Regions from separate parts of the Siminovitchia sp. FSL H7-0308 genome, predicted to be linked through region 2. Evidence: riboswitches for the same ligand, from Rfam matches in the RefSeq annotation. Region 2 holds a riboswitch; each other region holds the start of a gene.
The links. Region 2 has a riboswitch for thiamine pyrophosphate ahead of tenA (thiaminase II). Riboswitches for the same ligand answer to the same signal wherever they lie in the genome.

Region 1 (7,994 bases), 970 kb from region 2:
GGGGGTGTTTTCTTTGTTTATGGGGAAAAATATGAAATAAAAGATAGACAAAAAATACAGTTGTCTTTACACTAGTTAAGTGGACTTGTATTTATTTTTTTACAGGAGGATTTGGCGTTGAAACAATTTCTCGACAGGAAAGGTGTCCATTTAACTGCAAAAGCTTATGTAATTGATGCGTTAAGTTATATGGCGCTCGGACTTTTTTCTTCTTTGATAATCGGTTTGATTATGAAAACGGTTGGTGAACAACTCGGATGGCCATTTTTCGTTGAAATGGGCGAAATGGCGATGGGATTAATGGGGCCGGCAATCGGAGTGGCGATTGCCTTTGGGCTTGGCGCGCCACCTTTAGTCATTTTTGCGGCAGTGGCAACTGGTGCGGCCGGTGCTGAATTTGGCGGTCCCGCAGGAAGTTATGTGGCCGCGTTAATGTCAACGGAAATTGGAAAAATGGTTAGCAAGGAGACGAAAGTTGATATTATTGTTACTCCACTTGTTACTATTTTTACCGGATTTGCCGTGGCAAAGTTCGTGGGAGCGCCCATTTCGACATTTATGACGGTCTTCGGAAGCTGGATCATGTGGGCTACAGACCAGCGTCCGATCGTCATGGGGATAGTGGTCGCCACATTGATGGGACTTGCTCTCACGGCTCCCATTTCCAGTGCGGCTATCGCTTTGATGCTTGATTTGAATGGACTTGCCGCCGGCGTTGCCACGATTGGCTGCAGTGCACAGATGGTCGGATTTGCGGTGGCAAGCTACAGGGAAAATAAAGTGGGAGGTTTGCTTGCTATCGGGATTGGGACTTCCATGTTGCAGGTTCCGAATATTATTCGCTATCCGCTTATATTAATTCCACCGACAGTTGCCGGCATCCTATTGGCTCCAATTGGGGCGACCGTATGGAGAATGACCAGCAATGCCGCTGGAGCCGGTATGGGAACGAGCGGTTTTGTCGGGCAGATCATGACATTTACAACGATGGGATTTTCAACAAGTGTTCTGATCCAAGTCATTGTACTCCATGTTATTGGTCCGGCTGTGATAAGCTTAATCATATCAGAATATATGAGAAAGCGCGGCTGGATTAAACCTGGCCAGATGCTTATAAATGCTGGAGGGAAGTAATATGGAAAAACTGCAATCAAAAGAACAATTTGAGCAATTGAAGAATGAAGAACGTGCCATCTTTATGTTTTCCGCCGACTGGTGTCCGGACTGTAAGGTGCTTGAACCTGTATTGCCGCGGTTAATAGCGGATTATCCGGAATATCATTTCGTATACGTCGATCGGGATGAATTTCTTGAACTATGCCAAGAAATGGATATCTTTGGTATTCCAAGTTTTGTCGCATACCATGACGGGAAAGAAGCAGGAAGGTTTGTAAGCAAAGACAGAAAAACGCTGGAAGAAATCGAGGACTTTATAAACGGCCTGTCTGAGTAAGTGTGAAGGAGCGCTTTTTCGCTCAGCTTTCAGCGAAAGTCGGCAAGAATTCGCCGGAGCTGTTACAACGCTGGACAGTTTTTTTCAAAAGCTTGCGGTTGGAAGGAAGCGTGCTTCACTTTTTTATGTATCGCAATCTCTTTCGATGGCCGAGCGCTTTGTGATCGTTCATGCTTCAATGCGCGGCGCCTTCCGGTATTGTGTACAATCAGTAATATTATGATAAGATAGATGATGATAGAAGAATATTGCGAAATACTTTCTGCTGGGGGAGCCTTGACGGCTGAGAAGTAAACCCTTTGAACCTGATCCGGTTTATGCTGGCGTAGGGAAGCAGGCTGCTTTGTCATTGTTTTAAAAGCCGCTGCCTTCCTGCGTGAAGAGCGGCTTTTTTCACGTTTGGAACGTAATAAAGTGTCAGGGATGGAAGTAGCTCTATGTAATTGATATGCCAGTTGTGACGGGGAATCATCGGCCTAAGGCGCACTCGCCAGGGATTTTCATCCATATATAGAAAGGAAGAATTATCATGCTAAGTATACAAAATGATTTGAGCGCAAGTGTTGATCAGAGGCAAAGTGAATTACTGGATATTTTAAAGGATTTAGTTCGTTATCCAACGGTTAGTCCTCCTGCGAGGAATACGAGGGAAGTCCAACAATATATTGAATCGTTTTTACAGCAGGTACATTTCGAAACAGATAGCTGGGACGTTTACGAGAATGATCCGAATGTGGTTGGGATCAAGAAGGGGACCGAGGGGGAGCGTTACAACAGTTTGATTATCAATGGCCATATTGATGTAGCGGAAGTAGGGGATCAAAGTGAATGGACTGTCCCTGTTTTTGACATGATAACCAAGAACGGTTTTGCTTATGGTCGGGGCGTTGCGGACATGAAAGGTGCAATGGCGGCAGCGCTTTTTGCTTTTAAATTGTTAAATGAGCATGGTATTGAGCTGAAAGGTGATTTGCAATTCCAGTCGGTAATTGGGGAAGAAGTGGGAGAAGCCGGAACACTTTCTTGTATTGAACGGGGATACTCAGGTGATTTTGCCCTTGTCATGGATGTGAGCGATAGTGAAATCCATGGGCAGGGAGGAGTGATAACTGGCTGGATCACCGTGAAAAGCCGTGAGGTTTTCCACGATGCTATGCGTCTACATATGATTCATGCCGGCGGTGGGGTATATGGAGCGAGCGCCATAGAAAAAATGATGAAAATCATTGCCGGGTTGCAGGAATTAGAACGCCATTGGGCGATAACCAAGCACTATCCGGGCTTTCCGGCTGGGGCGAACACCATTAATCCAGCCGTAATTGAAGGAGGAAGGCATCCCGCATTTATAGCAGATGAATGCCGTTTGTGGGTGACCGTTCATTATTATCCGAATGAAACATATGAGTCTGTTACTGCTGAGATCGAAAGCCATATTCGCCGTGTCGCTGAGGCTGACCCTTGGCTAAAAGACAATCCTCCGCAGTTCCGCTGGGGTGGCCGATCCATGATCGAGGAAAAGGGTGAAATTTTTCCGGCTCTGGAGCTGAACGAAAGTCATCCCGCGATTAAGAGGCTGCAGCAGTCTCATCAACACGTATGGCAAACGGCTGCAAAAACAGGGATGTCCAAAACAGTTACGGATGGAGGCTGGTTCCAGGAAGCGGGAATCCCTTTAGCTATTTACGGGCCGGGAACAGTGGAAGAAGCTCATTCCGTGGATGAAAAAATAAACATTGAACAGTTATGCAAGTTTACGAAGACTTTGTTGCATTTCATGGTTGAGTGGTGTAATACGAAAAAAGAGTAAAGCGTTCATTCTTTTAGCCCGTGTCATTTTGATGTATGATGGATGGTAGCGTATTTTACCCAGGGAGGGTCTTTCATTGAAAATGAATGAGCGAAAACTAAAAGAAGAGCTTGAGGCGCGGCTAAGCAAAGAAGGCCGGACGATTACATATGATCGAAAAAAAGAATTATTGCGTGTTGAAAATGCGGAAAATGGCAAAGGGATTGATATTTCCTTGCCGGGAATCGTTGCCAAATGGCATGAGCGCAAGGAAAAAGCGATTGATGAAGTCGTTTATTACGCCGAAGAAGCGCTTGGTGTCATGGATCGGGAACAAGTTGTTGCCGGAAGTGAAAAAAATATTTTTCCCGTGATTCGCTCCACCTCATTTCCCGTTGAATCCGAAGACGGCAATAAGTTTCTTACCGATGAGCATACGGCAGAGACAAGAGTGTATTATGCGCTCGACCTTGGAAAAACATATCGCCTGATTGATGATGAGTTTATACAGAAAGAGGGTCTCGATCCGCACGAAATCCGGGAAATGGCACGATTCAATGTCCGCTCGCTTCCGACGGCCATGAAAAAAGACGAGGTGGCCGGAAACGAGTTCTACTTTCTGAATACAAATGACGGATACGACGCAAGCCGAATATTAAACGAAAAGTTTTTAGAAGAAACGGCAACAAATATAAAAGGGGAAATGGCTGTGGCGGTTCCTCATCAAGATGTTCTCATCATCGCCGACTTGCGGAATGAGACCGGCTACGATGTACTGGCGCAAATGACGATGAGCTTTTTTACAAATGGCCTTGTACCCATTACGGCGCTCTCATTTATATATGAAAAAGGCAAACTTGAGCCGATATTTATTATGGGTAAAAATAGAAGAGTAGACAATGGAAAGGGGAACAATACATGAATGTATTTTATAACCGTGAAGGAATTGGCGATACGTTAATGATCGTGTTGAAGGATGTAGACCGGGAAAAGTTTCAATTTGAACGAAAAAGGGATGCGGTCCGGATCTTTGACGGGGAAACGAATGTAACAGGAGGGTTCAACCTTTTTCACGCATCCAAATACATAGATATTGATGCAAATGGAAAAGTGGAACTGACCGAGCAATTGGTGAAGAACATCGAGAAGGCGCTGGCAGAAAACGGAATGGAAGAGAAGTTGGAAGCAGATCTTTCACCAAAGTTTGTTGTCGGGTTCGTTAAACAGAAAGAAAAGCATCCGAATGCAGATAAACTAAGTGTCTGTCTCGTCGATGTCGGGTCGGAAGAACTGCAAATCGTTTGTGGGGCTCCCAACGTGGAAGCAGGCCAAAAGGTTGTCGTGGCCAAAGTGGGTGCCGTCATGCCAAGCGGCATGGTTATCAAGGATGCGGAGTTAAGGGGAGTGGCTTCCAGCGGAATGATTTGCTCGGCACGTGAGCTCGGTCTCCCAAATGCACCTGAGAAAAAAGGCATTCTCGTATTAGAAGACGATCAATATGAAACGGGTCAAGCCTTTGCATGATTGATAAAATGTGAACAAACAACGAACCCCGTTTGAAATAAAGCGGGGTTTTTTTCATGGGTGATGAAATGTAGAGCGCTGTATGTTATGATGTTAACCGTTGGTAAAAGTTTTCCAAATGGATGATAGAATAGTATATCGTTTTTCTTGTGATGTTTCTAAATCAACTGAGGATGGCTTACATAGAATGATCACGATATACTAGAATCCCGAAATTGGCAATCATCCACATTGGCTGGTTTTGATATACCGGCCGCCTCCAAAAAACTGGCAAATCGCATGGTTGGTAAAGGCCATGAATAGACAAAGGCAGGAGATCAACATGTTAAAAAGGTTAATAGTTGCTGCTGATGGATCCAATAATTCGCTCCGTGCAGCAGAGAAAGCGGCACTACTTGCGCAAATGTCCGAAGGTATTGAAGTAGAAATTATTTACGTAGTAGACTTTTCAAAAGCGAAAAGTGAGGTGCTTCAGAGCCAAAATATTGAAGAATTGGAAGCGGAACGCAGGAAAAAATTGATTCCTGTAGAAGAAGTTTTCAAGAATGCCAACATTTCCCATACACTCACCATGCTCCATGGCGATCCAGGACCGGCGATCGTGGAATATGCCAATAAAAGCTCATGTGATATGGTGATTGTCGGTAGCCGCGGGCTCAATACACTCCAGGAAATGGTGCTTGGCAGCGTCAGCCATAAAGTCGCCAAAAGAGTGAAGGCACCTGTTTTAATCGTAAAATAAATATATAACTTAAAAAGCTGATTTCCCTTAAAGCGGAAATCAGCTTTTTTTGAGTCGCGCTGATTACATTTGTTGCATTTTTTTTCTTCTGGTCAAACCTAACTCGGCCCGCTCTTTGCGCAGAGCCTTGTAAATCGAGAGCATCATTAAAATCATGATTATTGAAAAAGGCAAGGCCGCTATGATAAGCGCGTTTTGCAACGCATCCAGACCGCCGCTGTAAAGGAGAATGGCAGCCATGGCAGCCAGCATGATACCCCAGACGATCTTCACACTGTTTGGCGGTGTTAAAGAACCGTAGGATGTCTGCATTCCAAGTACGAAGGTTGCCGAATCCGCCGAAGTGATGAAAAAGGTTCCGATCAAAATGAGAGCCACTATTGAAAGAATGGCGGAAAAAGGCATTTGATTAAATACAGCAAATAAAACTTCCTCCGTGGCGTATTCTGTTAAATCAATAGCGCCGGCCTGTTGAACATCAATTGCTGTGGAACCAAAGGCCGCGAACCAAATAAAGCTGACAATGACCGGAAGGATTAACACACCAATCATAAACTCCCGAATTGTCCGGCCCTTTGATACACGGGCAATAAAAATGCCGACGAACGGCGACCAAGATATCCACCATGCCCAATAGAAAATGGTCCAGTCGTTTATCCACTCGCGGGAGCCGGGTTCAAGTGGAGCAATTCGCAAGCTCATTTGAATAATGTTTTGGATATAGGCTCCAACGGTATCCGTAAACATGTTTAAAATAAACAGGCTGGGGCCAAGGATAAAGATGAGTACTAATAACACGACCGCCAGTACCATGTTCGTATTGCTCAAATACTTAATTCCTTTACTTAAACCGGACCAGGCAGACATTAAAAACAATGCCGTGACGATGACAATAATGATCAGTTGTATGAGAAAGTTGTTTGGAATGCCCAGCAAATATGAAAGACCACCATTGATTTGCGCAGCGCCAAAACCGAGTGTCGTCGCCACTCCCACAACGGTGACTGTCACCGCAATAATATCTATCAACATGGGAAGTCGACCTCGGGCATATTTGCCTAAAACGGGACTGAGCGTTGCGCTAATCAAGCCTGGTGTTCCTTTGCGGAAATTAAAATAGGCCAGGCAAAGGCCCACCAGGGCATATATGGACCATGCGTGAATTCCCCAATGAAAGAAAGTAAATCTCATTGATTCTTTAATGGCGGCGTCTGTTCCAGGATCAGACATGGGTGGGACATCAGCGTAGTGGGATATAGGTTCGGCAGTTCCCCAAAAAACGAGGCCGATACCCATTCCTGCGGAAAAAAGCATGGCGAACCATGTTGGTTTGGAGTATTCGGGCTTTTCCCCTTCTTTTCCCAGCTTGATGGCACCTACGGGGCTAAAAATGAGGAAAAGACAAAACGCAACAATGACAGTAACCAAGATTAAATAATACCAGCCAAAACTAGAGGTAATCATAGATTTTATAGAAAAAGTAGCTGCTTCAAATTGACTGGGGGCAATTACCCCGAATAAAACCGCAACCAATAGTATGGCTGTTGATACCCAAAAAACACTAGAGACTTTACTCCACAAAACTTTTTCTCTCCTTCCATTTATGGAGATGCTTCGGACTGCTATCAACATGTTTTACCTTAACAATGATGGCGAGGCAATTCAAGGGATGAGAATTTTTAAGAATATTTGAAAAACAGATGCAAATCTATTAAAAAGTGCTTTATGCCATATGTTATCAACTTTAACCGGCAGTAAAGCGCCACTCCAAAAAGTCGAGATAAAATGAAAATGGTAAGTGTAGGATCAACTGCCAGTAAAAGCCCGCTTGGCTTGGATCGGCAAAACGCATCGCACGAAGAAAAAGCCGTAAGTTTTTTCGATGATGTCGCACAAGGGCGGGCGTTTTGATTTACAGGATGACGAGCGCGAGCGAAACGACAGGACAAGGACAGCTCCCTCCACATCGTCATCGCATTAAGAACAATTGTAAGTTTTTTTGATGATCTCGCTGCTTGAGCTTGCCAAAAGCCCGCTTGCGATCTCACTTTGTTCAATTGTTGTCAACGAGAATATAAGCAGATGTTGAGCGAGTTCACTTTATTAGTTTTTTCAAAAAAAGGTTTATTATGAGCCGGCTGTTACATTCATCGTTTTCAAAGCGTGACGACACCGTCAAGTATAGCCAAATGCAGAGCCATTTTTTGTATTTCGCCTGCTATTGGATTTACAATAAAAAGAAAACAAAGGAAGAGGGACTATGTCAAAAATTATGATTGTCGAGGACGATCCGAAACTGGCAGATCTTTTGCGGACCCATCTTGAAAAATATGGTTATGCTGTTGTATTGATCGACCATTTTGACGCCATTTTGGAATATTTTATGAAAGAAGAACCTGATCTTGTTCTATTGGATGTGAATTTACCAAGCTTTGACGGCTTTTACTGGTGCAGACAAATTCGCAATGTGTCCACATGTCCCATTTTAT
Region 2 (7,994 bases):
ATAGTCTGCGCCACCCTTTTCTGCTGCAATGGCATGTTCTAAAGTACGGGCTGAAACCCCGACAAGCATGGAATCCGGAATGATACTTTTTACTGCGGCAAGAGGCAAATCTTCTTGCCCCACATGCACGCCGTCAGCGCCGACTGCCAGAGCTACATCCACTCGATCATTAATGATCAAGGGGACTGATAGTGAATCAAGGAGTTTTTTTATTTGGATTGCTTTTTCATAAAAATCTCTTCCTCCGCTCTTTTTTTCACGCAATTGAACGAGAGTTACGCCTCCGGCTACTGACTCTTCAATTAAATGCAAAAGCTTGCTTATCGGAAGATCTTCTTCCGTAACCAAGTAAAGGCGATAATCAATATGATTCTTTTTCAATGACTTTGACTCCTTTTTGCCAGTGATTGCTGTTCATGAATGAAATGGAATCGATTAATTTTATTTTATATGTTCCCAAACCAATGCGCTCACCTAATAAGGAAGCAGCCTCTTCCCCAGCTAACCCCATAACGGATACTCCTGCTACAGCCGCATGTAGCATGTGATTCGTTATACCGGCAAAGCACCCGATTAAGGAAGTCGTCATACAGCCTGTCCCCGACACTCTGGATAAACACATATGGCCGTTTTGAATCATAAAAACGCTCTTCCCATCACTGATCACATCTTCTTTGCCGGTGACAGCAGCTATACACCGATATTGACGGGCAACCTTGACGGCAATTTTTTCAGGTGTTTGATCGACTTTGCCCGCATCAACCCCTTTTGTCGCCCCGATGCCTCCGGCTAAACAATTCATTTCACTTACATTTCCTCGAATGACGGAAACCTTTACTTGTTCCAGTATTTCAAAAGCAGATTGGGTTCGAAAGTCCGTTGACCCCACTCCGACAGGATCAAGTATAACAGGAATTCCTGTTTCGTTGGCGGCTTTTCCAGCCAGCTTCATCGCTTTAAACGCATCCGAGTTCAATGTTCCGATGTTTATTATGAGGGTATTCGCCATTTTGGCCATGTCAGCCGCTTCCAAAGGGCTGGACGCCATGACGGGTGCAGCGCCAATGGCTAGGGTTACGTTTGCGCAATCGTTTATCGTTACCTGATTTGTTAGATGGTGAATAAGCGGCTGTTTATGTCTGACTTGCTCAAAAAGCTGTCCGACTTTCGTCAACATCATCTGCCCATCCGTTCCCATCACGTTACACACTCGTATAGATGATAGAAGTGATGGGTCGGTCCGTATCCTTGTCCAATGTCAAGGCTGTTGGCGATCGCATTTGTAATATAATCTTTGGCCTCATCAATCGCTGTCGGCATTTCCTTTCCTTTCGCCAAGAGGGCGGCAATTGCTGCGGACAGTGTGCAACCTGTCCCATGGACATTTTTCGTTTCAATTCTTTCCCCGCGAAATAGTTGAAACGTTTGCCCGTCGTAATATAAGTCATTGGGGTTTCCCTGCAAGTGCCCGCCTTTAATCAGGACAGCCTGCGCTCCCAGCTTTTTGATCACCCGGCATGCTTCATACATGTCAGGCTCATTATGTATCGGCATATTGGCCAAAACCTCCGCTTCCGGGATATTAGGTGTAACGAGCGAAGCCAGCGGGATAAGGGTTGATTTCAGCTCTTGCATTGTATCTTCTTCAAGCAGCCGGTGTCCCCCCTTGGAAATCATAACAGGATCAAGAACAATGTGTTTTGGTTTATATTTTTTTAAACATTGCGCGACTGTTTGTATAATGTCCGGCGTTGCCAGCATACCGATTTTCACCGCGTCAGCCCCAATATCTTCCAACACGGCTGCGACTTGGTCGTTGATGATGTTTACATCAATGAGTTGTACAGATCTTACTTCAACAGTATTTTGGGACGTAATCGCCGTAATCGCAGACATGCCGAACACCCCTAGAGCGGAAAAAGTTTTTATATCCGCTTGAATCCCCGCTCCTCCACCGGAATCAGATCCGGCGATTGTAAGAGCTGTTTTCATACAGCAAACCTCCGATCGCTGAATGTTTCATGAATACTTTTAATAAAACAAATCCCAGGGCAGCGCCGGCAATGGAACTGGCAGCAAAGGCCGGGACCAATCCAAATAAGGCCGCCTCCCGGCCTAACAGCAATGCCGCAATCGGATAGGCGGCAACAGCACCGATGATCCCGGTTCCAACGACTTCACCTATAAACGCAAACCCTATTCTTTTCGTTTTGGCATACAACCAGCCAGCCAGGAGGGCTCCGATCATGCTTCCCGGATAAGCAAACAACGAGCCTGTTCCTGAAATATTCCGGATTGTCGAAACGATAAATGCTTGGGCTAATGCATAGCCTGGCCCAAATAAAACGGCCGTTACCATATTGGCAAAATGCTGGATTGGAAAAATTTTGGCAAATCCGGCCGGGATAAAGATAACATGGCTCGTGATTGTTGTAAATGCAATGATCATGGCTGTAATGGTCAGTTTTTTAACTCGCATGGAGCAACCTCCGGCTATTAGGATTTAGAGCGTCCAGTTCTGTTGATGATAGTTCATATCCCAGAATAAATATTCATATTTGGAGGTGATAAGGAAGTGCTTTTCCAATTCCGCCAATTCTCTTTCCGGTTTCCCATCTGCTAACTGATTCATGAGATCAATCAGCCATTTTCCAAGAGAAGTAAATTCTTCTGATGAATAGGTTTCAACCCATTTGCGGTACGGGTTGGATTCCAAAGTAGCCCCATATTGTTCTTTTAATCTTTCTCCCGTTTCGGCGTAATGCCAGGCACACGGAAGCAGGCTTGCCACAAGTTCCGCCAATGTTCCGTTATGAGCCACATGCAGCATGTAGCGGGTATATGCCAAATTGACTGGTGTGGGTTCGGTGTTTTCAAGCTCTTCATTCGAAATGCCAAACTCTGCGGCGAATTGGCGATGCAGCTCCATTTCAAAATGGAGGTGTTCATGAAGCAAATGTGAGAACTTTGTCATAATTTCGAGAGTGGGAGCTTTTTGCGCTCCAATAGCAAACAGCTTCACATAATCAATTAAATAGACATAGTCTTGTTTCATATAATATTCAAAAATTTCTTGATCGAGTGTTCCTTTTCCTACCCCTTGGACGAATGGGTGGTTATAGCTTTTTTCCCATATTTCCTTCGCGCTCTCATAAAGCCTGTCCGTAAACAACATTTTTTCAACTTTCATTGGTTCCACTCCTTTAAAAAAGTTTGTACTTCATGATTCCCCACTTTGAAAAAATGAAAAAACCGCTCCCGAAAAGGAAGCGGCTCATCATCATAAAGCAAATCATAATGACGCAGCCTGCTTCCCTACGCTGGCATAAACCAGATCAGGTTCAAAGGGTTTCAATCATCGATTTCTCTCAGCTTTACAGCTCCCCTAGCAGACAAAATTCATTGTTTCAAAGAAGTTATTCAATTATTAGGTGCATGTACTGCCATCATATCATGATATGGACAAAAAGCAAGTTTAATGAATAAATAGGCTCATTACATACACCATTAAAGGGATGGTCACAAGTGCAAGCAGCGTGGAAAAAATAGTCGTTAAGGCCCCCATTTGTTCATCTGCAGAGTATTTGGCAAAGAGAATGGATGCCAGGGTAATCGTCGGCATCATGGATTGAATCAAGACCGTTTGAACGAGTACCGTGTTTAAACTGAAAAAGTGTATCATGAAAATGGAAGCGATCGGCAAAATAATCAATTTTACGGAAATGGGCACCCAAATATGGTTTACCGAACGGCGTACTTGTCCGCGTTTCAGGGTCATGATCATCATTCCGATATAGAACATGGCGAGCGGTGCCGCCAATGCGGCCAATCTGTCCGTCAAGTCAATCAAAAGACCGGGCGGCTTTAATTGAAAATATGCGGTAATAAGACCAACGAAAATGGCTGCTGTCGGAATATTCACCATGGACTTTAATGTTTGCCAAGCAAACTTTCTATTTTTCTGAAGTAAAATGACTCCGACTGTCCAAATGGTCACATCGACTCCAGCATCAAAAATGGCCGCAAACAAAGCCCCCTCTGGGCCCAAAAGTGCCGCACAAAGCGGAATGCCGATAAATCCGGTGTTTCCCAAACCTGAAAGGATGGCAATTTCCCTTATCTTATTGGAACCCCTATGAAATAACCAAGCAAATAAAAAGCCGGTCCCGATTCCAATAAGATTAATAATGATGGAAAGCCCAAAAACGATGGCAATCATTTTAAACATCTGGTCATCCATTTCAACGTGAAAAATACTCGATAAAATAATGCAGGGCATCGCAATATTTACGATCACTTGAATAAATGCTCTGCGAGTATCATCATTTAATGGAGTTGTTTTACCGAGCAACGCGCCAATCATGATCATCAAAGTAATAATGATGATTGACTGAAAAACAACTGTAAATTCCATACGTATCCTACTTTCTGTATAAAAACTGATAATGGCAAAGAAAAAGCGAAGAAATGGACTTCAGGATACTTCCTTTTACCACTTCTTCACTCGTACATTATACATAAGAAAACGGTTAAAACAACAGTTAAGCTTTTAGCGGATAGTATGGATTTTTTGTTATTTGATCAATGGACTTATACTGCAACGGAGAGAACGCTTTCACTTTTGCCAGCCATTTAATCGTTACGGGTGCAGGAATATGTATATTTCCTTCCAACACTAACACACATGAATGATGAACATCAAGCAGACTTATTGATTGATATATTCGCTCTTGAGTCGTCACTTCAACGATATACAACCCTTTTTGCGGCAAATAATAATGTTGGAATACAATATGGGCGACTGTTTTTCCGCTGTATTGATCGAATGATTGGCTTTCCAACATTCCATGCGCACTGTAATGGTTCCCCAAATAATGATGAACGTCCTCCACTTTCCCCTCATCCAAGAGCTTCCTGATTTTACTCGAACTAATCTTTTCACCATTAAAAGCTTTTTTGGGGACTGTTGTTACATCAAATAAGCCTTTTCCATCTAACTTCATTCGTTCCATGTTTCCTTTCCCGCGGTAACCATAGGTAAAATCAAAACCGGCAACGACATGCTTGCTATGTAATCCAGCCACATATTTTTTAATAAAATCTCCCGGTGAAAGTTCGGCAAACTGCTCGGTAAATGTTACAATATATAATTTTTCAACACCCATATTTTTCAATAATCTCTGTTTGTCAGGCAGAGGCGTCAAATAACTCGTTATTTTGTTTTGAACCCGTAAAATATTGCTTGGATGTGGAAAAAATGTCATAACAGCCAATTCTATGCCCTTTTTCTCTGCGATGTCTTTGGCCGTGTCAATCAATGAACGGTGCCCTAAATGGACGCCATCAAAAAAGCCAAGCACCATTACACAAGGTTCATGTTCCTCTCTATTTCCAATAAATGCCCCTTCTATGAAAATTGTTTTCAATACAGGCCTCCCCCTTGCATCTCTTTTAACCTCGATACCAACATTATCATATATCATTTAATATATGATTGCAATCGCGGCTAGATTGTTTCCTTATTTATATTTAAAATCGCACCAACGGAAATTGGTGTTCATACATTGTTACCAAGGAGGTGTATACTTAGAATGAATTGGCCAACTTCTTTGCTTGCCATCCTTGCTGGGTATGCCTTATTGGGCATCACACTTTTGGTTCCCAACCTGACTATTGTAGTTCCTTTGATCACTGTGATTCAAATTATCGCTGTCATTGTTATTGTATTATTTGCTGGCGTTATTATTTTTCGGGCACTTCATGCGCTGTTATATAAAGCTAATTAGAATCAAGCAGGAGGGGCTGTCTAAAAAATCCAATTCAGAGTAAATGCATGAAAATGTAAAACCCAAGATGTTGATTTTACGGCAATCTTGGGTTCGGTTTTTTTGTTTTCAAGCGGCAATATTACTTTTCGGACAGCCCCGACCGTTCGGAAAACTGCGGTTCCATCAAGATATTTACATTATTAGACTATTAAGCCCTTGGGAGCTCCGTTAAGAGTTTCCAAGGGCTTTGGTACGGAAAACGAACATGTTGCTGTTTCCCCGTTCTTTTTTTTACGAGTCGTCTGTACCATTCCCGTTCCCGTTTGCGGAAGCCAGGCCCGATAAAACATGGACACGAAGAATGAATCCGGACAGTTTGTCGTTATCATCTACGACGGCTAGCGGAAATTTCGACTCCAATACTTTTGGTATTAAATCACTGACATATTCATCTTTTTGGACAATGGAAATGTCATCCCGCATCACTTCAGGCAACGCTTTTTTTTGCTTTATCCCCTTTACCGCGTCATCTATCGTTACAATGCCTTTTATATGCCTCTGGCGGTCCACAACGAAAACGCTAGATATGCCGTTCTCCTTCATTTCCTTTACTGCGACATGTAGACCGTCCTTCAATGAAACGAGCGCATTCGGCTTGATCATGACATGCTCCGCTTGGAGGATTTTCGAACGGTCAATGTCCTTAATGAACTCGGATATATAATTGTTCGCCGGCCGTTCAATAATTTCTTCAGGTGTACCGACTTGTACAACACGGCCATCCTTCATGACAGCAACCCGATCCCCCAGCTTAAAAGCCTCGTTCACGTCATGTGTAATAAAAACAATTGTTTTTTGTAGACGATTTTGGATATCCAAAAGCTCCAACTGCATTTCCCTGCGGATAAGCGGATCAAGCGCACTGAAAGGTTCATCCATCAAGAGGATATCGGGGTCATTGGCCAATGCTCTGGCCAGCCCCACCCTTTGGCGCATTCCCCCCGACAATTCATCCGGGTATTGATCTTCATAACCTTTCAATCCTACTATTTCAATGTTTTTTAAGGCTATTTCACGCCGTTCCTTTTTAGGCATGTTCCGGACTTCCAATCCATACTCCACGTTGCCCAAAACCGTTCGGTGGCTGAATAGACCGAAATGCTGAAATACCATGGCGATTTTTTCCTGTCTTACTTTTTTCAACTCGGACTTGCCGCCATTGACAATATTGACACCATCAATATAAATAGCGCCGTCAGTCGGTTTGTTTAATAAGTTAAAGCAGCGGATAAGCGTTGATTTTCCGCTTCCGGACAAGCCCATAATGACGAATATTTCGCCTTTTTTGATCTCCAGAGATGCATCGTATACTCCGACTGTATGGCCCGTTTTTTCCAAAATCTCTTCTTTCGACATCCCTTGTTTAATCATGGGGATAACCGATTTGGGTTTGGGGCCAAAAATTTTTGAAACGTGTTCCAGTTTTATTTGTGTTGTCATCGAGCCAACCTCCTGTGCTTCTGAAACTTGTCGGCCGCTCCATTAGTGATTCTGTCAATAATAATGGCCAAAAATACGATGCTGATTCCCGCTTCAAACCCTAAAGCGATGTCTATCCTGTTGATCGCGATAAGCACCTGTTCACCAAGACCTTGCGCTCCAACCATTGAAGCAATAACAACCATCGCCAAAGCCATCATCGTCGTTTGGTTCACTCCTGCCATAATGGTTGGCAAAGCCTGCGGCAACTGTACTTTCCGTAACATTTGCCAAGGAGACGATCCAAAGGACTGGGCTGATTCGATCACTTCTTTGTCAACGCCGCGGATCGCAAGTTCGGTTAATCGGATCACCGGCGGAAGAGCGTAGATTAAAGTGGCAAATATAGCCGATACGTTCCCCAATCCAAAGAAAAAGATCGCGGGAATTAAATAAACGAAGCTTGGCATGGTTTGCATCGCATCCAAAATGGGCCGCGCAACGGTTGAAAAGCCGGTGCTGTATGACATCAATATGCCAAATGGAATACCAAGAACCAAACAAATAAGGACCGCTGTCACAATGATGGCGATCGTCGTCATCATATCTTCCCACAACCCGAATGTTCCGATGAGAAAAATAAAGACGCCGTACAATACTCCTGAAAAAACCGACTTAAAATACCATCCCAGTAAGAAAATGGCCACGATAAACAACCACCAGGGGATCCAAATGAGAAAATCCTGG
Region 3 (7,994 bases), 1.8 Mb from region 2:
CTGTCCGTAAGGAATCTCACAAAGAGTATTCCAAACTGACAGCTGGAATGGCGTCCCTTTGTAATCAACTGGAAATGTGAATTCTTTCCGTTTTCCTTCTAAATATTCGATGATTTGCATTTTATAAGGAGCGAGATTTTTCTCATGTTCAACGAGTTGGCTGTCCGGAAAATGTTTTTCAACCCATGCAGACAATTCTTCCAATGGTTTGTTAGGTGATCCAACATATACAAGCCCCTTGGATGTGGCTGCTATATAAAAACGCCAATTTTTATGTTCTAGCAAAGACCAGTAAATAGCGGATGTATGGTTTGATTTCATATTATTGATTCTCCTTTTTACGCTTGAATCGCTGCAGTTTACGATATTGTGCAGGTGTATGGCCAAACTGCTTTTTAAATAGTGTTATAAAATAGGGTGTGTTTGGGATTCCCACACATATGGAGATATCCGTAATCGTTTTATTGGTTTGAGTTACATACTCTTTTGCCGCGTTTAATCTCACTTGTTGTATATATTCGGCAGGTGTGATGCCTTTAATCTTTTTAAATGTTCGGTGTAAATGGTACGGACTTCCGTGGGCGATACTTGCCAGCGCTTCTAAATGTAATGGCTTTGTAAAATGGTTATGAATGTATTCCGTGACAAGAGCAATCCACTCATGATCAGGCAATTCCTCGTTAGTGGGCTTGCAACGTTTACACGGGCGAAAATTTGCTTGGAGAGCTTGCTCTGCCGTTAGAAAAATACGGACATTCTCTTTTTTTGGCACACGAGATTTACATGATGGTTTGCAGAATATCCTCGTCGACTTGACGGCGTAGAAAAATTGATGATTGTAAGAAGGATCATTGTTTATAATCGCTTGCCATCTTTCATTTGTCATGAATGTGGCGTTATCCGGCATTCCGCAACCCTTTTGAAAGCTATTCTGTTGTTTGCCTTCCATTAAGCTCTCACCTTCTTAAGCAAATGCCCCCTAAACATTGAAATGGACGATTTTGCAGATATTCAATGGCAACCTCACTTCGAATCATGAAAAATAATTCCCAGTCCATAGCGTTTTCCGGAAGTAACAGTACTGACTCCATGGCGGATTTTCGTTTTATAATACCCTTTTTTACCGAAGAAAGGCCGATGGCTGGTGGGAAAAATGAGCGCCTCACCTTGTTCCAACGTAATGACATGACCCCGGCTTTGAGCACGTGGAATTTGCTCCACCAGTAAAAATTCTCCCCCGGCATAGTCATGATCCCTTTTGTTGAGTCCAAAGACTACTTGGAAGGGGAAGAATATATCTCCATATAAATCTTGGTGCAAACAATTAAATCCTCCTTTTTCATACTTTAGCATCAAGGGGGTTGGCCTCGTTTGTCCATATGATTCACATATTCTTAGAAAATCTTGTAGATGATCCGGAAATTGTGCAGGCTGGTTTAAGTAACCCGCCCATCTATTTGCTGTTTTAGCCAGTTCCACATACAACGACTCTCTTAATTGTTGTAGTGGGTCGGGCAGTGGATATAAAAAATATTTATACTCTCCATTACCAAAGCGGTATCTCTCCATACTGACAGTTGATCTGAATAACTCCTCTTGTTTATAAAACTCGATGAAAGAGGCGCATTCTTCTATCGTTAACAGGGATGGAAGTTTTGCAAATCCAATTTTATCCAATTCTTTTTGAATCGACGCCCAATCTACATTTTGAATACGTGTCCTTATATTTAAAGACATTCAACCTCTCCCTTGTTCATGATTTTGTACAATCTAGTATAACGGCAGATGAAATAAAAAATAAGTTCTTTAGAACGTAATAGCAAGATATTGAAATTTTATCGGAGGATGATGTGATAATATGTACATCAATTCAGTATAAGGACATAAAAATGCTTGCCAGGATGAGGAGATGGATAACATGACATTCCGTACACTTGAAGATGACATCACCATAATGTTACCTGAAGATTTTGATCTGGAAGCGAATCTTGGGTATTTAACACGGGAAAAGAATGAATGCATGTATGAAATAGAGGATGGTTTTATAACGAAAGCCATTGCTATTGAAAAAGCTAGATTCTTAATACAAATAAGCGTTATCGCTAACAAACAGATGGTTATTCGTTTTTTGGATGCCGCCCAACCTGTTGAGGAGTGGCATAGGGAGAAGATTGTCAAATATATTTGCGAATGGTTTGATCTTGATCGAGATATAACGCCATTTTATAAAATAGCAGAAGCCGATCCGCTTCTTAAAACGCCTGTTGAAAAGTTTCGCGGCTTGCGGGTTATTGGGATTCCCGACTTATTTGAAGCCTTATGTTGGGGTGTATTGGGACAGCAAATTAATATCGCATTCGCATACACATTAAAAAAACAGCTTGTAGAAGCATTTGGGGAATGTATGGAATGGAAAGGAAAAAAATACTGGATTTTCCCGTCGTACAAGCAAATTTCACAACGAACCACCAGTGATTTTTCAAATATTAAAATGACGCTACGGAAAAGTGAATATGTGATTGGCATTGCTAAGCTAATGGAAAGTGGAGAGATATCGAAGGACGAGTTAATGAAAATGAGCTTTCAAGATGCCGAAAAGAAATTAACCCAGATTCGTGGCGTTGGTCCTTGGACGGCCCATTATGTTTTAATGCGTTGTCTTAGATTCGGGTCTGCTTTTCCAATCGATGATGTAGGTCTTATGAATGCAATAAAAGTACTGCGTAAAAAGGATCGAAAGCCCACGAAAAATGAAATAATGTCCTTATCGGCTTCATGGAAAAACTGGGAATCGTACGCTACTTTTTATTTATGGCGTACACTTTATTAACGGGGAACAGTGGACACAAAGAAATGGCGGCGTCTTGACCTTTTGTATTCACTCGAGATTTTGAAGTGGGAGTCATACGGCACCTTACATGCGGGATCAATTGTCCCAGTGTATCATACGCAAGCTTTTAGCGTAGTCAACATATGTGACTCCTGCGGGAATAGCTCGAGCTGAAGATCCCGCAGGAAAGCGAACTTTGCTTTCCGAGGAAGCTGAAGAGACCTGCGGAAAGCGAAATATGTTGACGTAGCGATGATAGGAATTTTTTTAACAAAAATAAGGGCTGGACATAACTCTGTAAAAATGAAATAAACCGCATGGAATCAAGTTTAAAACCTTGATTTCAGGCGGTTTTGTTTTCACGATCTTTCCAATTCTATCTCAGCCCCATTGTGTAATGATAAAGGAAGAATGAAACATCTTTATTGCGATCAGCTGTGTGAAATGAAAATGTTGTACAAAATTATCAAATATAAGCGTATGATCTATGGACCAAATGAATGGAACGTCACAAGTAACACGAACAGTCGGAATCCTCATGGTGCTCGTAGCGGGAGCCGGGACAAATAGGGAAAAGAACGCTCAAACTAACATCTCTGCGAGAATTTCATATGAGCGTACCCGGTCCTTTGGGTCAAAAACTTGTGAGTTAACGATGATTTCATCAGCTTCTGTTTCTTGTATAAATTCACGCAGCTTCTCACGAACGTGTTCAGGGCGGCCCACAATTGTGGAGCGCGCATCAAGGGTTCGTTCAACAGAGGCTTTTTCAAGCGGCGACCAAATTTCATCCATATTGTCAACAGGCGGTTTTAATTGAGACGGCATGTTGCGTATCAGATCCAAGAACTGCTGTTGCTGGGAAGTGGCAAGCCAAGCGGCTTTCTCATCTGTATCAGCGGCTATGACGTTAACGCCAACCATCACATAAGGGCGGTCTAACGTTTTCGATGGCCGAAAGTTATTTTTATAAAGCTGTATAGCCGGTATCGTGTATTGGGGAGCGAAATGGCTGGCAAAAGAAAAAGGGAATCCTTTATAAGCGGCGAGCCGGGCGCTAAAATCACTCGAGCCAAGGAGCCAGACTGGAATGTTGAGTCCTTCACCGGGAATGGCGCGGACCTGTGCTGTTCCATGAAAATACTCCTCCAACTCATCCACTTGCTGCGGGAACTCTTCAGCTCCCCTATTGAGTGTCCGTCTGAGTGCGTAAGCAGTCGCTTGATCGCTTCCCGGCGCACGACCGAGTCCTAAATCAATCCTTCCGGGATACAGCGATTCAAGGGTTCCAAATTGTTCAGCGATGACAAGAGTCGCATGGTTCGGGAGCATAATGCCGCCCGCACCCACTCGAATGGATTTCGTGGAGCCGGCAATATGGCCGATGAGGACCGATGTAGCGGAACTGGCAATACCGGGCATATTATGATGTTCGGCAAGCCAGTAGCGGTTAAATCCAAAGCTTTCGACAGTTCGTGCCAATTCAACACTGTTTTTAAAAGATTCTGTTGCCGTGCTTCCTTCGGTAATGGGAGCCAAATCAAGAACCGACAGCGGGATGCCGTCAAACAGTTTTATGTTAGGTGATTGTAACAATGGAATCACTCCTTGGTTTCTCTTATAAAAGATGATAAAGTGTTTGCAATAGCACGTCCAATGATCCGTTTTTCATATCGAGTCGAACGGAAGTTTTTGTCATTTGCCAATGATCATTTTCTCTTTTTGGAGGGATATTGTATGGAACGTTTATCGCAGGAAGAAGTAGCGGTGAAATTGCAAGAAAATAAAAATTGGAAACTTGTTGATGAAAAATGGATTACGAGAAAGTACCGTTTTCGCGACTACTTAAAAGGAATCGACTTTGTGAACAAAGTGGCACAAGCCTCGGAAAAAGCGCAACATCATCCATTTATATCAATCGACTACAAGCTTGTGACACTTAAAATTTCTTCTTGGCGAGCCCGTGGCTTAACGACACTGGACTTTGAAATGGCAGATCAATATGATCAATTTTATGAGGAGTGTACGAAAGAAAACTAGAATACTTTCCAATATGAAAAGTTAATGCTATCATTACTACAAGAATCATTCATATGCAAAAGCACTGGGGGAATCCTTGAAAAGGACTGAGAGAAGAGTGCGCACTCTGATACCCTTATCACCTGAACAGGTTGGAACCTGCGGAGGGAAGTGACATGCCGATTTATATGATAAATTTGGCCGCTTCCTTTATGGTAAGTGGTTTTTTTGTGTTTAAAGGGGGCATGTAGTTGAAGTTGATCGCTGTAACAAATGATAGGTGGCCGATCAAAAAGGTAGGACAAATAATGGTGGAAACAGAGCCGTTTGTCGATCATTTTATCATCAGGGAAAAATCAAAAACGGCTGATGAGTGTATGCAACTGATCCAGTTGGTATTGCGTGAGGGAGTCTCTTCTGAAAAACTGATCGTAAACGACCGGGTAGATGTAGCTGTTGCGGCAAATATCCGAAGGGTGCATCTTCCGGGGCACGGGTTGGATGTGCAAACGGTAAAAAGGTGTTTTCCCCGACTATTAGCAGGATGTTCTGTTCATTCCGCGGAGGAAGCCGATCAGGCAATCGCGGGCGGAGCTGATTGGCTATTATATGGACATGTATTTGAAACAGCCAGCAAAGGGCATCTGCCGCCGCGCGGACTTGAGGAGTTTTCAGAGATAAGTGTGAAATACGATGGCGCAGAGATTTATGCGATTGGGGGAATCAAACCGGAACATATCCCCGAACTGAATGCAGCAGGTGCCTCGGGGATAGCCGTGATGTCAGCGATTTTTGACAGCAAGGATCCATTATCTGCCGCAGCGGCTTATGATGACGCCAGGCAGGCAATCACTTGAGAGGGGGGAGCGAGATGGAAGTGAAATTAAACGGTCAGCTGTATGAGTTGCCTGAACATGTTACGACCATTCAAGAGCTGCTCGATCATCTTAAGTTGTCCAATCGAATTGTCATTGTCGAGGTAAATAAAGAGATTGTTCAAAAGTCCGATTATGGAAAGCACATTCGTGAACGAGATGAGATTGAAATGATTCATTTTGTAGGAGGAGGATAAGCATGTTAAAAATAGGAGAGAAAACATTTGACTCAAGATTATTGTTGGGTACAGGAAAATACCCTTCATTTGAAATACAAAAAGAAGCTGTTCGCGTGTCGGAAGCAGAGATTCTTACGTTCGCGGTAAGAAGAATGAACGTATTTGAACCGTCGCAGCCCAATTTCTTGGAAATGCTTGATTTGAAAAAGTATACCCTTCTTCCAAATACAGCCGGCGCTAAAACAGCGGAAGAAGCTGTCAGGACGGCACAACTTGCCCGTGCATCTGGATTATGCGATATGGTGAAAGTGGAGATTATCGGATGTGACCGATCATTGCTTCCTGACCCTGTTGAAACGTTGAAAGCTTCTGAAATGTTGTTGGAGGAAGGTTTTACTGTACTTACGTATACATCAGATGATGTTGTACTTGCCAAAAGATTGGAAGATCTGGGAGTCCACGCTGTCATGCCGGGCGCTTCCCCGATTGGCTCGGGACGGGGAATCTTAAATCCTTTAAATCTCAAATTTATTATTGAGCAATCATCTGTTCCGGTCATTATTGACGCAGGAATCGGTTCTCCGAAGGATGCGGCTTACGCAATGGAATTGGGAGCGGACGCCGTATTGTTAAACACTGCCGTTTCAGGAGCAAAGGATCCAGTGAAGATGGCCCTTGCTATGAAACTAGCCATTGAAGCAGGAAGGCTCGGATTTGAAGCCGGCCGGATCGAAGAGAGGGATTATGCGGTGCCGAGCAGTCCTATTGAAGGATTGCTTCCATCGTGAACAGCCGTTACTCGAGACAGGTACTGTTTGAACCGATCGGTGAAGCCGGTCAAAAGAAAATTTCTCAATCCCATATTTTAGTGATCGGAGCGGGGGCACTTGGATCTGCAAGTGCCGAAATGCTCGTTCGTGCAGGAGTAGGGAAGCTGACGATTGTAGATCGGGATATACTTGATTGGAGTAATTTGCAGAGACAGCAGCTTTATACCGAACAAGATGTGCTCGATCAGTTGCCAAAAGCGGTTGCGGCCAAAAAGCGGCTTGGCGAGATTAATAGTGAAGTCGACATTGAAACGATGGTTGCGGATGTAACAGCAGAAAATGCTGAAGAGCTTGTCAAAGGAAAGACGTTAATTGTGGATGCGACGGACAATATCGAAACGAGATTGTTAATGAATGACGCATCCAGAAAAGTAAATATACCGTTCTTTATGGGGGCTGTCGTCGCCAGCTACGGCTTGACCTATTCGATTGGGTGGAACGACCGTCCATGTCTCCATTGTCTGCTCAATACGCTTCCGCCGCAAACACTCACTTGTGATACAGCAGGGGTAATCAGCCCGATTATTCAAGTAGTAACAGCACATCAAGTAACCAATGTATTCAAATATATCGTGGGAGAAGAAGTAGATCACAGGCTCAAATCGTTTGATCTTTGGACGGGCGATCAAGCGGCAATTGATGTAAGACCGTTGCGTCGTCCAGATTGTCCAAGTTGTTCAGAACAAGCGACCTTTCCGTTTTTATCCAAAGAAAATCAAACAAAAACAGCGGTATTATGCGGACGGGATACAGTTCAACTCACACTGTCGCGTGAAAGGATGGTCGAGCCGCGCCTGCTTTCTGAAACCATTCGTCCGATTGTAACAGATCTTGTGTCTAACCCGCACCTTGTAGCCTGCCAATTTGACGGTCACCGGATTGTTTTGTTCCGTGATGGCCGTCTGCTTATTCATGGAACGAAAGATATTGTGAAAGCTAAATCGCTTGCGGCCAAACTGTTGGGGTAGACATTGGTCTGCGAAAGCGGATCTATTCTGTAAAGGATCAGTAAATTGAATAAAGAGAACGCGTCCAAAAGTCGATTGGACGCCTCTTTTTTAACCATTTTCATAAAGTTGGCAGAGGTGGGGAGGGCAAGCTCTCCCGCAAAATCAGTGTTATTATGTGAAATACTGCCTTTTATTTACACGGCAAAGGACGCAGGTAATTTAGGGTGTTTTTAATGTGGCCTACGAGACTCCGCCGTTGGCATAAAGACTTATCTTTGTAAAAGTGTTTCCTGAATAATAGGAATCTCAAG
Region 4 (7,994 bases), 980 kb from region 2:
TATAAGCGCCAGATTTCCCCCATTCTTCAAACGAAAGTGAATGCGGCGAAAATTGTGAAGAGAAAAATGAAAGATGAATATATGGCCTTACAGCGATAATGGTTAAAAGCGGCAGGTAACAAAAATGGGATGTTTTTTGTTATCTGCACTTTTTGTTCCGCCTGAACAGACTGACTGGCCAATATGGCTCTGTATGTTATGTTGTTAAATGAATGGTAGTTTTTCTAATACAATATTGTTTTCAAACCAACCAAAACATGTCGATTCTCCCCCTAAGGAAATAATCGACATGAATTGTCACGGACCTCTGCTTATCTCGATTGTAGAGACGTATATTGCGGGCGTCCGGAAAAACTCAACGTTTCAAGATCGAAAGCGGAACAGTATATGATCTCTAATTTTCATTTTTGATTGATTACCTTTGAAACAGGACAAACTGCCCGCGATTCAACTGTATAAAAAAAGCATTTTTCATCACAACCCGATGTGCGCGTGTTGTGTGCGCAAGCAGTTTTTACCGATGTTAACGCACGCCTTTCATATACTTTTGAATCAAAGGAGTAACGATGAACAGAATGATACTTATTAGAATGGCCATTCCGCCAATGACTCCAAAGTACAGCATTTCTGTTTCGGGTTGATAGAATTTTACGATCTGGGCGTTCAGCCCTTGCGCGGCCGCATTGGAAAGAAACCATAGACTCATTGTTTGGGCTGAAAAAGCAGCCGGTGCCAGCTTGGTTGTGGCAGATAAACCAACAGGCGACAAGCATAATTCACCAATGACAACGATCAAATAACTGAGTACGAGCCATATGGGATGGACCAAAGAATGTTCACCGCCAAAATGAGCCGGCAATAAAATGACAAGGAAGGAAAGACCCGCGAACAATAATCCCAAAGAAAATTTTTGGGGGATGGAAGGCTGGCGTTTTTCCAGCTTCACCCATAACCAGGCAAAGACAGGCGCTAACAGTATGATAAATAACGGATTCAATGATTGAAACCATGCGGGAGAAAGATGGATTCCCGCAATCTCCAATTGGGTCCGTTTATCCGCAAAGTTGGCAAGAATGGTTGAGCCTTGCTCTTGGATGGACCAAAACATGACTGAAGCCAGGAACAGCGGGATAAAGGCCAGAACACGGGAACGCTCCACTTCCGTTGTTTTCGGACTGCGATACATGACAATAAAATAGATGGCTGGAATAAGGAATCCCAATAAACCTACAAGAGCGATAAAAGATTCAATCGTAAGCAAACCCGCCGGGATTGTTACCGCTAACATAATCCCCAATAGAACGACAGCCCCGCCAATTACCATATAGACCTTTCGCTTCTCGGCTGGGGATAAAGGATTGGCGACATATGTGCCTGCCAGCCCCAAGCTTCTCTTTTTCGTGACCAGAAAGATGATAAGCCCAATCAACATTCCGATTGCGGCAAACCCAAATCCTAGGTGAAAACTATAGTTCATAACAGAACCAACAATTAATGGCGACAAGAAACCGCCTAAGTTAATTCCCATGTAAAAAAGACTAAATCCAGCATCACGGCGATCATCCTTTTCACTATAAATATCACCGACCATTGCTGATACATTCGGCTTGAGCAATCCGGTCCCGATCACGATCAGAATCATGGAAACAAAGAACATTGTTACATTTCCCGGAATTGCCAATACAATATGGCCAAACATAATCAATATTCCACCGTAAAATACAGCTTGGGACGTACCGAATATTCGATCAGCTAGCCAACCACCGATAACACCTGACATATAAACGAGCGAACCATAGATGGACATGATGGCAAGAGCTGTCTGTTCATCAAGACCTAGACCGCCTTTGGATACTTCATAGTACATATAAAAAACAAGGATGGCCCTCATCCCGTAATAGGAAAAGCGCTCCCAAAACTCTGTAAAAAAGAGAGTAAAAAGACCTTTAGGATGTCCAAAAAACCCCGTTTGAGGGACGCTTGAAACAATTTTTTGTTTGTCGACTACAGACATTTCTACACCCTCCATTATTATATTAAAGTAGTAATGGTTATATAGTTGATAAAGAGTAAATCATTTCGAAATATTATAGTATTTTTTATTACTTTTCCCTTCATAACCCTTTTTCTAACAAGTATCAATGCAATTTTCAAAAAAAAAAAAAGCATCTTCTCCGAATGATATTTGGAAGAAGATGCTGTTTGTTTACCAATAGGGTTTTGCCGGGAATCATGATCATATGACCGTCCCTTCAGTTTCCCGAGAAGTATGAGTCTAAATATAAAAGGATGGATCAACGAAACATTTTTTTCGCTGTCCATCCCTTTTTTCGACTATGAATATGTAGTTCTTAATGTGATACCGGGTATACGTCTATAACACTTCCAGTGTACGCGTCAGCGATGAACTCAAACTGTTGTGAATTCCCATTTTGCTTATGGGAAACGCCGCCGCGGTACACCTTTGTTTTAATTCCGTGTTTTTCAAACTCTTCTGGTTTAAACTTAATCCATGATCCGTCCACTTCACCTGTTTGTTTAAAAGCGTTTTTCACATCTGCCAATACTTTTCCTTCTGGTACAAGACAATTTTTTCTTACGGCTTCACTTGCAAAATAGCCCGCAATGACCCCGGCGCCAGCTCCAAGTACAAATGTTTTCCAGTTCATATTCTGCACCTCCAAAATATCACCATACATTAAGTATACAGGAAGAAGACAGGCAGTTCGACCATAAATCACAGGATTCCTATTTCTGACAAAAACGATTTAATGGTAAAATGAAATAAATATCCGAAAAGGGGTTGAAGAATTGGAGAAAGATACACTCGCTCTTTTTCAAACGCTGACGGAGCTTCCGGGCGCACCGGGAAATGAGCACCAAGTCAGGGAATTTATGCGCAAACAGCTTGAGAAATATGCTGATGAGGTAGTACAAGACAGGCTGGGCAGTATTTTTGGGATCAAAACCGGCGACAAATCGGGTCCTAAAATAATGGTCGCGGGTCATATGGATGAAGTTGGCTTTATGGTGACACAAATTACAAAAAACGGGATGATCCGTTTTCAGCCTCTGGGTGGTTGGTGGAATCAGGCAATGCTTGCCCAGCGGGTTCAGGTCATCACTGACGACGGGCCGGTAATGGGAGTTATCGGGTCTATTCCGCCGCACTTGCTTACCGAGGAACAAAGGAAAAAACCAATGGAGATCAAAAATATGATCATTGACATTGGGGCGGATGATCGTGAGGATGCCGAAAAGATAGGGATTAAACCGGGACAACAAGTAATTCCAGTCTGTCCATTTACACCGCTGGCCAACCCAAAGAAAGTGATGGCCAAGGCGTGGGATAATCGTTACGGATGCGGGCTGGCCATCGAGCTGTTAAAAGAACTGCAAAATGAAAAACTGCCAAATATTGTCTACTCCGGTGCTACGGTTCAGGAAGAAGTTGGTCTTCGTGGCGCGGCATCAAGCGCGAATATGATTAAGCCTGATCTCTTCTTTGCACTTGATGCGAGTCCGGCCAACGACATGACGGGAGATGAGAAAGAATTCGGCCACATTGGAAAAGGGGCATTGCTTAGAATTTTTGACCGCTCAATGGTTATGCTTAAAGGGATGAGGGAGTTTGTTTTGGACATGGCCGAAACACATGACATTCCGTACCAATATTTTGTCTCCCCGGGAGGAACAGATGCGGGCCGTGTACATACTTCCAACGAAGGGGTGCCTAGTGCGGTGATCGGGATTTGCGCACGCTATATCCACACACATGCGTCGATCGTTCATGTTGATGACTATGCGGCGGCGAAAGAACTGCTCGTTCGCCTTGTAAAAGCAAGTGATTGGTCGGCAGTGAAGACGATTCGACAACAATAATGGCATTTAGAAAAGATCAGTAGAGTAGGAGTGGCTTTATGATTGTTGCTGTTGGCTCACAAAACAAGGCGAAATTAAAAGCTGTACAGAGAGCTTTTCAAGAACTGGAAATAGAAGCCGAAATTGTGCCGGTCGATGCGCCATCTCATGTAAGTGCCATGCCTTTTTCCGATGAAGAAACGATACACGGGGCCATCCATCGTGCCGAATTTTGTTTGGAAAATAGTAAAGCTGATGTGGCAATTGGTTTGGAAGGCGGTGTTACGGAAGCTACTTTTGGGTTATTTTTGTGCAATTGGGGAGCATTGGCTGAAAAAGGAAAAAAGCCGCTGCTTGCTGGAGGAGCCCGAATTTTGCTGCCGGAGGAAATTGCGGGTCGCCTGCGCATGGGAGAAGAGTTGGGGCCCGTGATGGACGATTATAGCAAACGGAGCGGGATCAGTTCCAATGAAGGAGCAATCGGCATTTTCACGAATGGGCGAATTGAACGGGCTGAAATGTTCAAACATATTATAAAGCTGCTGATCGGGCAAAGAGAAAAGAAACATTACGTCAAGAAGTAGAGAAACGCGCGGGACACAGTTTGTAACTGCTCCCTGCGCGTTTCATATTTTCCGTTAATTATGTCCATGTCCTAAGGATAAGTACAATGTGGACAACCGTTTGTATTCTCATTTCTATTGTCTATTTGCTATCGGTTCTATTCAACAAATTTCAGGTGATAGGGACCTATTCAATAATATATGAGAGCGCTTTTATTGCTTGGTTCACTGTTTCCACTGTTGCGTTAGCTTTTCGGGACAACTCTTTTAACGGATGGTGGAGATTTTCCGGACGGATTAAGATGAGCGGTTTTCCCAATGCGACGGCAGCGCTCGCGTCCATGGCCGTATTCCACTGCTTGTACTTCTCTCCAAACAGGGCAATAACGAGGTCTGATTTGTGCATAAGGACTTGTGTTCTTAGATTGTTAAAGCTGGAAGCTGCCGCGTCCCGATAGATGGCATTGGGCTGCTCTCCAAGAATTTCTTCACCAATGGCGTCTGAGCGGTCATGATCTTCCATTGGCCCGACAAAGTCGATCGGCAGCTTGAGGGCTTGTGCTTTTTCTTTGATTTCCTCGCGCCATGTGCTGTGGATTTCTCCAGCCAAATATACGGTTAATCTCACGATATTCTCTCCTCCTTTGCATTTACATTTATCATATCATCAACTACGCCTTTTTTCTTGCAAACTCTATTTGCTTTTTTTTGAATAAATAGGATATATATAGGGGCAGGAATGTTAATTACATACGGGAAACACTAGGGGTGCCAAAAGCTGAGAGAGGATTTCCTCAACCCTTTTAACCTGATCTAGGTAATGCTAGCGCAGGGAAGTGGAGAAGATGCGTATTCATATTCTCATGTTTGTTTACGCATGCCTTTTATTAGATGGGTCAGAGCCACTTCTTTTTAAGAAGGGCTCTTTTTTCATGCATGGTGCCTTGTATTTCTCGAAAAAAAAAGAAAGGAGGGCTCATAAGCAACCATTTCAAGAAAGGAGTTTTTAAGATGGGTGAAGCTCTTGTTTTTCAACAAGTATCTTTTGCTTATGACTCGAATGTACACCAGGCTGTACTTCAAGATGTCAGCTTTTCAGTGAAAAAAGGCGAGTTTGTAAGTGTTGTTGGTCCAAGCGGTGCGGGGAAAAGTACACTGTTCCGACTTGTATCAGGGCTTGAGAAGCAAAACAGCGGACGCATTTTGGTGAATGGAAAGGAGCTTTCCGACAGGCAAGGGCACGTCGGATATATGTCTCAAAAGGATGGGCTGCTCCCATGGCTTTCAGTCGTTGATAATGCCGCCTTGCCACTTATATTAAAAGGGTTCAGCAAAAAAGAAGTGTGGCCCGAGGTCATTAAAAAGCTGGAAGCATTTGGTTTGAAGGATGTTGAGCATCGCTATCCCGATGAATTGTCCGGAGGGATGCGGCAGCGTGTTTCGTTTCTGCGTGCCTTGTTGGGCGGGTCTGACTTATTACTACTTGACGAGCCATTCAGCGCACTTGATGCCGTTACAAAAACGGTCATGCATGAATGGCTGCTTGATCAATGGGCTGAATCGGGGAGAACCATTTTGTTTATTACTCATGATGTTGAGGAAGCGCTGTTTCTTTCCGACCGCGTACTATTATTCAGCGAAAAGCCGGTAAGTCATTTGGAAGAAATTCTGGTTCCGCTTGACAGGCCGAGGATGGTCGAGGATTTAAAAGATCCTGCTTTCACCGAATTAAAAGAAAAATTATTGCTTGATTTAAGAAAATTGGTGACGTTATGACTTTTTTAAAAAAATACGGCTTATCGATCCTGCTCGTATTATTGCTTTTAGTTGTATGGGAGATTGGCGCCCGCTTATATGGAAAGCCTTTTATCCTGCCATCACCTTTACAAATTGTGGACAGACTGTGGGAACTCAGAAGCGTTCTTTTTGTTGGACATTTGCCGTCCACAAGTCTGATCATGCTGATTGGCCTCTTATTGTCACTGGTGTTTGGTGTCGGCTTATCCATCTGGATGCATAAGAGTGATATTGTAAGGAAGGCGTTTTTCCCTTTGCTTATCGCTTCGCAAACGATACCCATTATTGCGCTTGCGCCGATATTCGTCCTTTGGTTTGGCTATTCCCTTTGGAGCAAAATCGTTGTGACCGTGCTCATCACTTTTTTTCCGATTACGGTTAATACGTTTGACGGTCTGCGGTCCGCCGATATTCACTTAAAAGAAACACTTCAAGCGATGGGGGCCACAAAACGACAGATATTTTATAAGGTGGAGCTTCCGTCGGCATTACCCCATTTCTATTCGGGATTAAAAGTAGCCGTTACATTGAGCGTCATCGGAGCGGCCATCGGGGAGTGGCTGGGAGCTGACAAGGGGCTTGGATACTTTAGTCGAAGAATGATGACACAATTTGATGGAGCGGGAGTGTTTGCGCCAATCGTTCTGTTATCGCTGACGGGCATTATGTTGTTTTTGCTTGTCGCTTGGCTTGAAAAAATAACGATGAAATGGAGAAATATAAAATGAGAAAGAGAATTGTATTCTATTGCGCATTATTCGCTGTAATGCTGCTTTCGGCATGTGGGGGAGAACAGGGGGAAACTGCTTCCAGCCCAGATAAAACGAAGGAAACGGATAAAGAATTACAATCTTTTGACATTATGCTGGACTGGTATCCCAACGCCGTCCATAGTTATTTATATGCTGCAAAGGAAAAAGGTTTTTTTGAAGAGGAAGGACTGGATGTGAACATCCGTTTTCCTGCCAATCCAACGGACCCTATTAATCTGGCAGCTACAGGAGATATTGAACTTGGCATCGGTTATCAATCTGATGTGATCACGGCAAGGGCTGATGGGGTACAGGTAAAATCGGTCGCTGCGATTGTCAGAAGTCCGCTCAATCATATTATTTATTTGAAAGACAGTGATATAAAGAGACCGAAAGATTTGGAAGGAAGAACAGTCGGCTGGCCGGGAACGCCGCTTAATGAACCGCTCGTACAAACAATCGTGGAGTCTGATGGCGGAGATATGAGCAAGGTGAAGATGACGGACGTCGGTTTTGAGCTGAATGCGGCGATTGCGACAAAGCGGGTGGATGCGGTTACCGGTGCTTTTATCAATCATGAAGTCCCTATGCTTGCCAACCAAGGAGTAGAAACGGAGCATTTTAATCCAGTAGATTATGGTGTTCCAAGTTACTACGAGCTGGTGTTTGTCACAAATGATGATACATGGAAAGAAAAAGAAGATTCAATCCGTTCTTTTTGGAAGGCGGCTTCAAAAGGGTATGAGTTTATGAAAGAAAACCCGGAAGAAGCGCTGGAAATTTTATTAAACAATCAGGACGATGAAAACTTTCCTCTCAACAAAGAAGTAGAACAGGAAAGCTTGAATATTTTGCTTCCAAAAATGGAAAAGGAAAACGAAGCGTTTGGAAGTCAGTCGGAAGATTTATGGAATGAAGTCATCCAGTGGCTGGAAGATACGGATTATGTGGAAAAAGCTCCTCCAGCAGAGGAGATGTATATCAATATTGTTGAATCATAATCTTTCTATTGGCACCTCCC

Region 1: it holds a riboswitch for thiamine pyrophosphate, as region 2 does, so the genes downstream of both, MHB50_RS04080 (acetylornithine deacetylase) here and tenA (thiaminase II) in region 2, are expected to answer to the same signal.
Region 3: it holds a riboswitch for thiamine pyrophosphate, as region 2 does, so the genes downstream of both, MHB50_RS21300 (thiamine phosphate synthase) here and tenA (thiaminase II) in region 2, are expected to answer to the same signal.
Region 4: it holds a riboswitch for thiamine pyrophosphate, as region 2 does, so the genes downstream of both, MHB50_RS04055 (ABC transporter ATP-binding protein) here and tenA (thiaminase II) in region 2, are expected to answer to the same signal.

Annotation. Positions count from the first base shown of each region.
Region 1 is NZ_CP150282.1:852,616-860,609, forward strand. It holds gene MHB50_RS04070 (PTS sugar transporter subunit IIC) at 118-1,134, shown strand; gene MHB50_RS04075 (thioredoxin family protein) at 1,136-1,453, shown strand; TPP riboswitch at 1,711-1,802, shown strand; gene MHB50_RS04080 (acetylornithine deacetylase) at 1,983-3,260, shown strand; gene MHB50_RS04085 (DUF1444 domain-containing protein) at 3,343-4,161, shown strand; gene ytpR (YtpR family tRNA-binding protein) at 4,158-4,763, shown strand; gene MHB50_RS04095 (universal stress protein) at 5,086-5,505, shown strand; gene MHB50_RS04100 (BCCT family transporter) at 5,569-7,086, opposite strand; gene MHB50_RS04105 (response regulator transcription factor) at 7,766-7,994, shown strand, end outside.
Region 2 is NZ_CP150282.1:1,819,794-1,827,787, reverse strand. It holds gene thiE (thiamine phosphate synthase) at 1-381, opposite strand, end outside; gene thiM (hydroxyethylthiazole kinase) at 362-1,198, opposite strand; gene thiD (bifunctional hydroxymethylpyrimidine kinase/phosphomethylpyrimidine kinase) at 1,198-1,992, opposite strand; gene thiW (energy coupling factor transporter S component ThiW) at 1,961-2,479, opposite strand; gene tenA (thiaminase II) at 2,504-3,190, opposite strand; TPP riboswitch at 3,296-3,397, opposite strand; gene MHB50_RS08705 (AEC family transporter) at 3,476-4,414, opposite strand; gene MHB50_RS08700 (adenylyltransferase/cytidyltransferase family protein) at 4,542-5,426, opposite strand; gene MHB50_RS08695 (hypothetical protein) at 5,592-5,786, shown strand; gene MHB50_RS08690 (glycine betaine/L-proline ABC transporter ATP-binding protein) at 6,060-7,268, opposite strand; gene MHB50_RS08685 (proline/glycine betaine ABC transporter permease) at 7,265-7,994, opposite strand, start outside.
Region 3 is NZ_CP150282.1:4,541,032-4,549,025, forward strand. It holds gene MHB50_RS21270 (methylated-DNA--[protein]-cysteine S-methyltransferase) at 1-321, opposite strand, end outside; gene MHB50_RS21275 (bifunctional transcriptional activator/DNA repair enzyme AdaA) at 323-907, opposite strand; gene MHB50_RS21280 (2OG-Fe(II) oxygenase) at 1,024-1,737, opposite strand; gene MHB50_RS21285 (DNA-3-methyladenine glycosylase) at 1,919-2,830, shown strand; gene MHB50_RS21290 (LLM class flavin-dependent oxidoreductase) at 3,413-4,426, opposite strand; gene MHB50_RS21295 (4a-hydroxytetrahydrobiopterin dehydratase) at 4,568-4,870, shown strand; TPP riboswitch at 4,927-5,036, shown strand; gene MHB50_RS21300 (thiamine phosphate synthase) at 5,101-5,706, shown strand; gene thiS (sulfur carrier protein ThiS) at 5,721-5,921, shown strand; gene MHB50_RS21310 (thiazole synthase) at 5,924-6,691, shown strand; gene MHB50_RS21315 (ThiF family adenylyltransferase) at 6,688-7,701, shown strand.
Region 4 is NZ_CP150282.1:844,615-852,608, forward strand. It holds gene MHB50_RS04025 (PHP-associated domain-containing protein) at 1-99, shown strand, start outside; gene MHB50_RS04030 (peptide MFS transporter) at 524-2,014, opposite strand; gene MHB50_RS04035 (PepSY domain-containing protein) at 2,352-2,669, opposite strand; gene MHB50_RS04040 (M42 family metallopeptidase) at 2,812-3,882, shown strand; gene MHB50_RS04045 (DUF84 family protein) at 3,921-4,445, shown strand; gene MHB50_RS04050 (YtoQ family protein) at 4,612-5,052, opposite strand; TPP riboswitch at 5,179-5,276, shown strand; gene MHB50_RS04055 (ABC transporter ATP-binding protein) at 5,436-6,200, shown strand; gene MHB50_RS04060 (ABC transporter permease) at 6,197-6,949, shown strand; gene MHB50_RS04065 (ABC transporter substrate-binding protein) at 6,946-7,974, shown strand.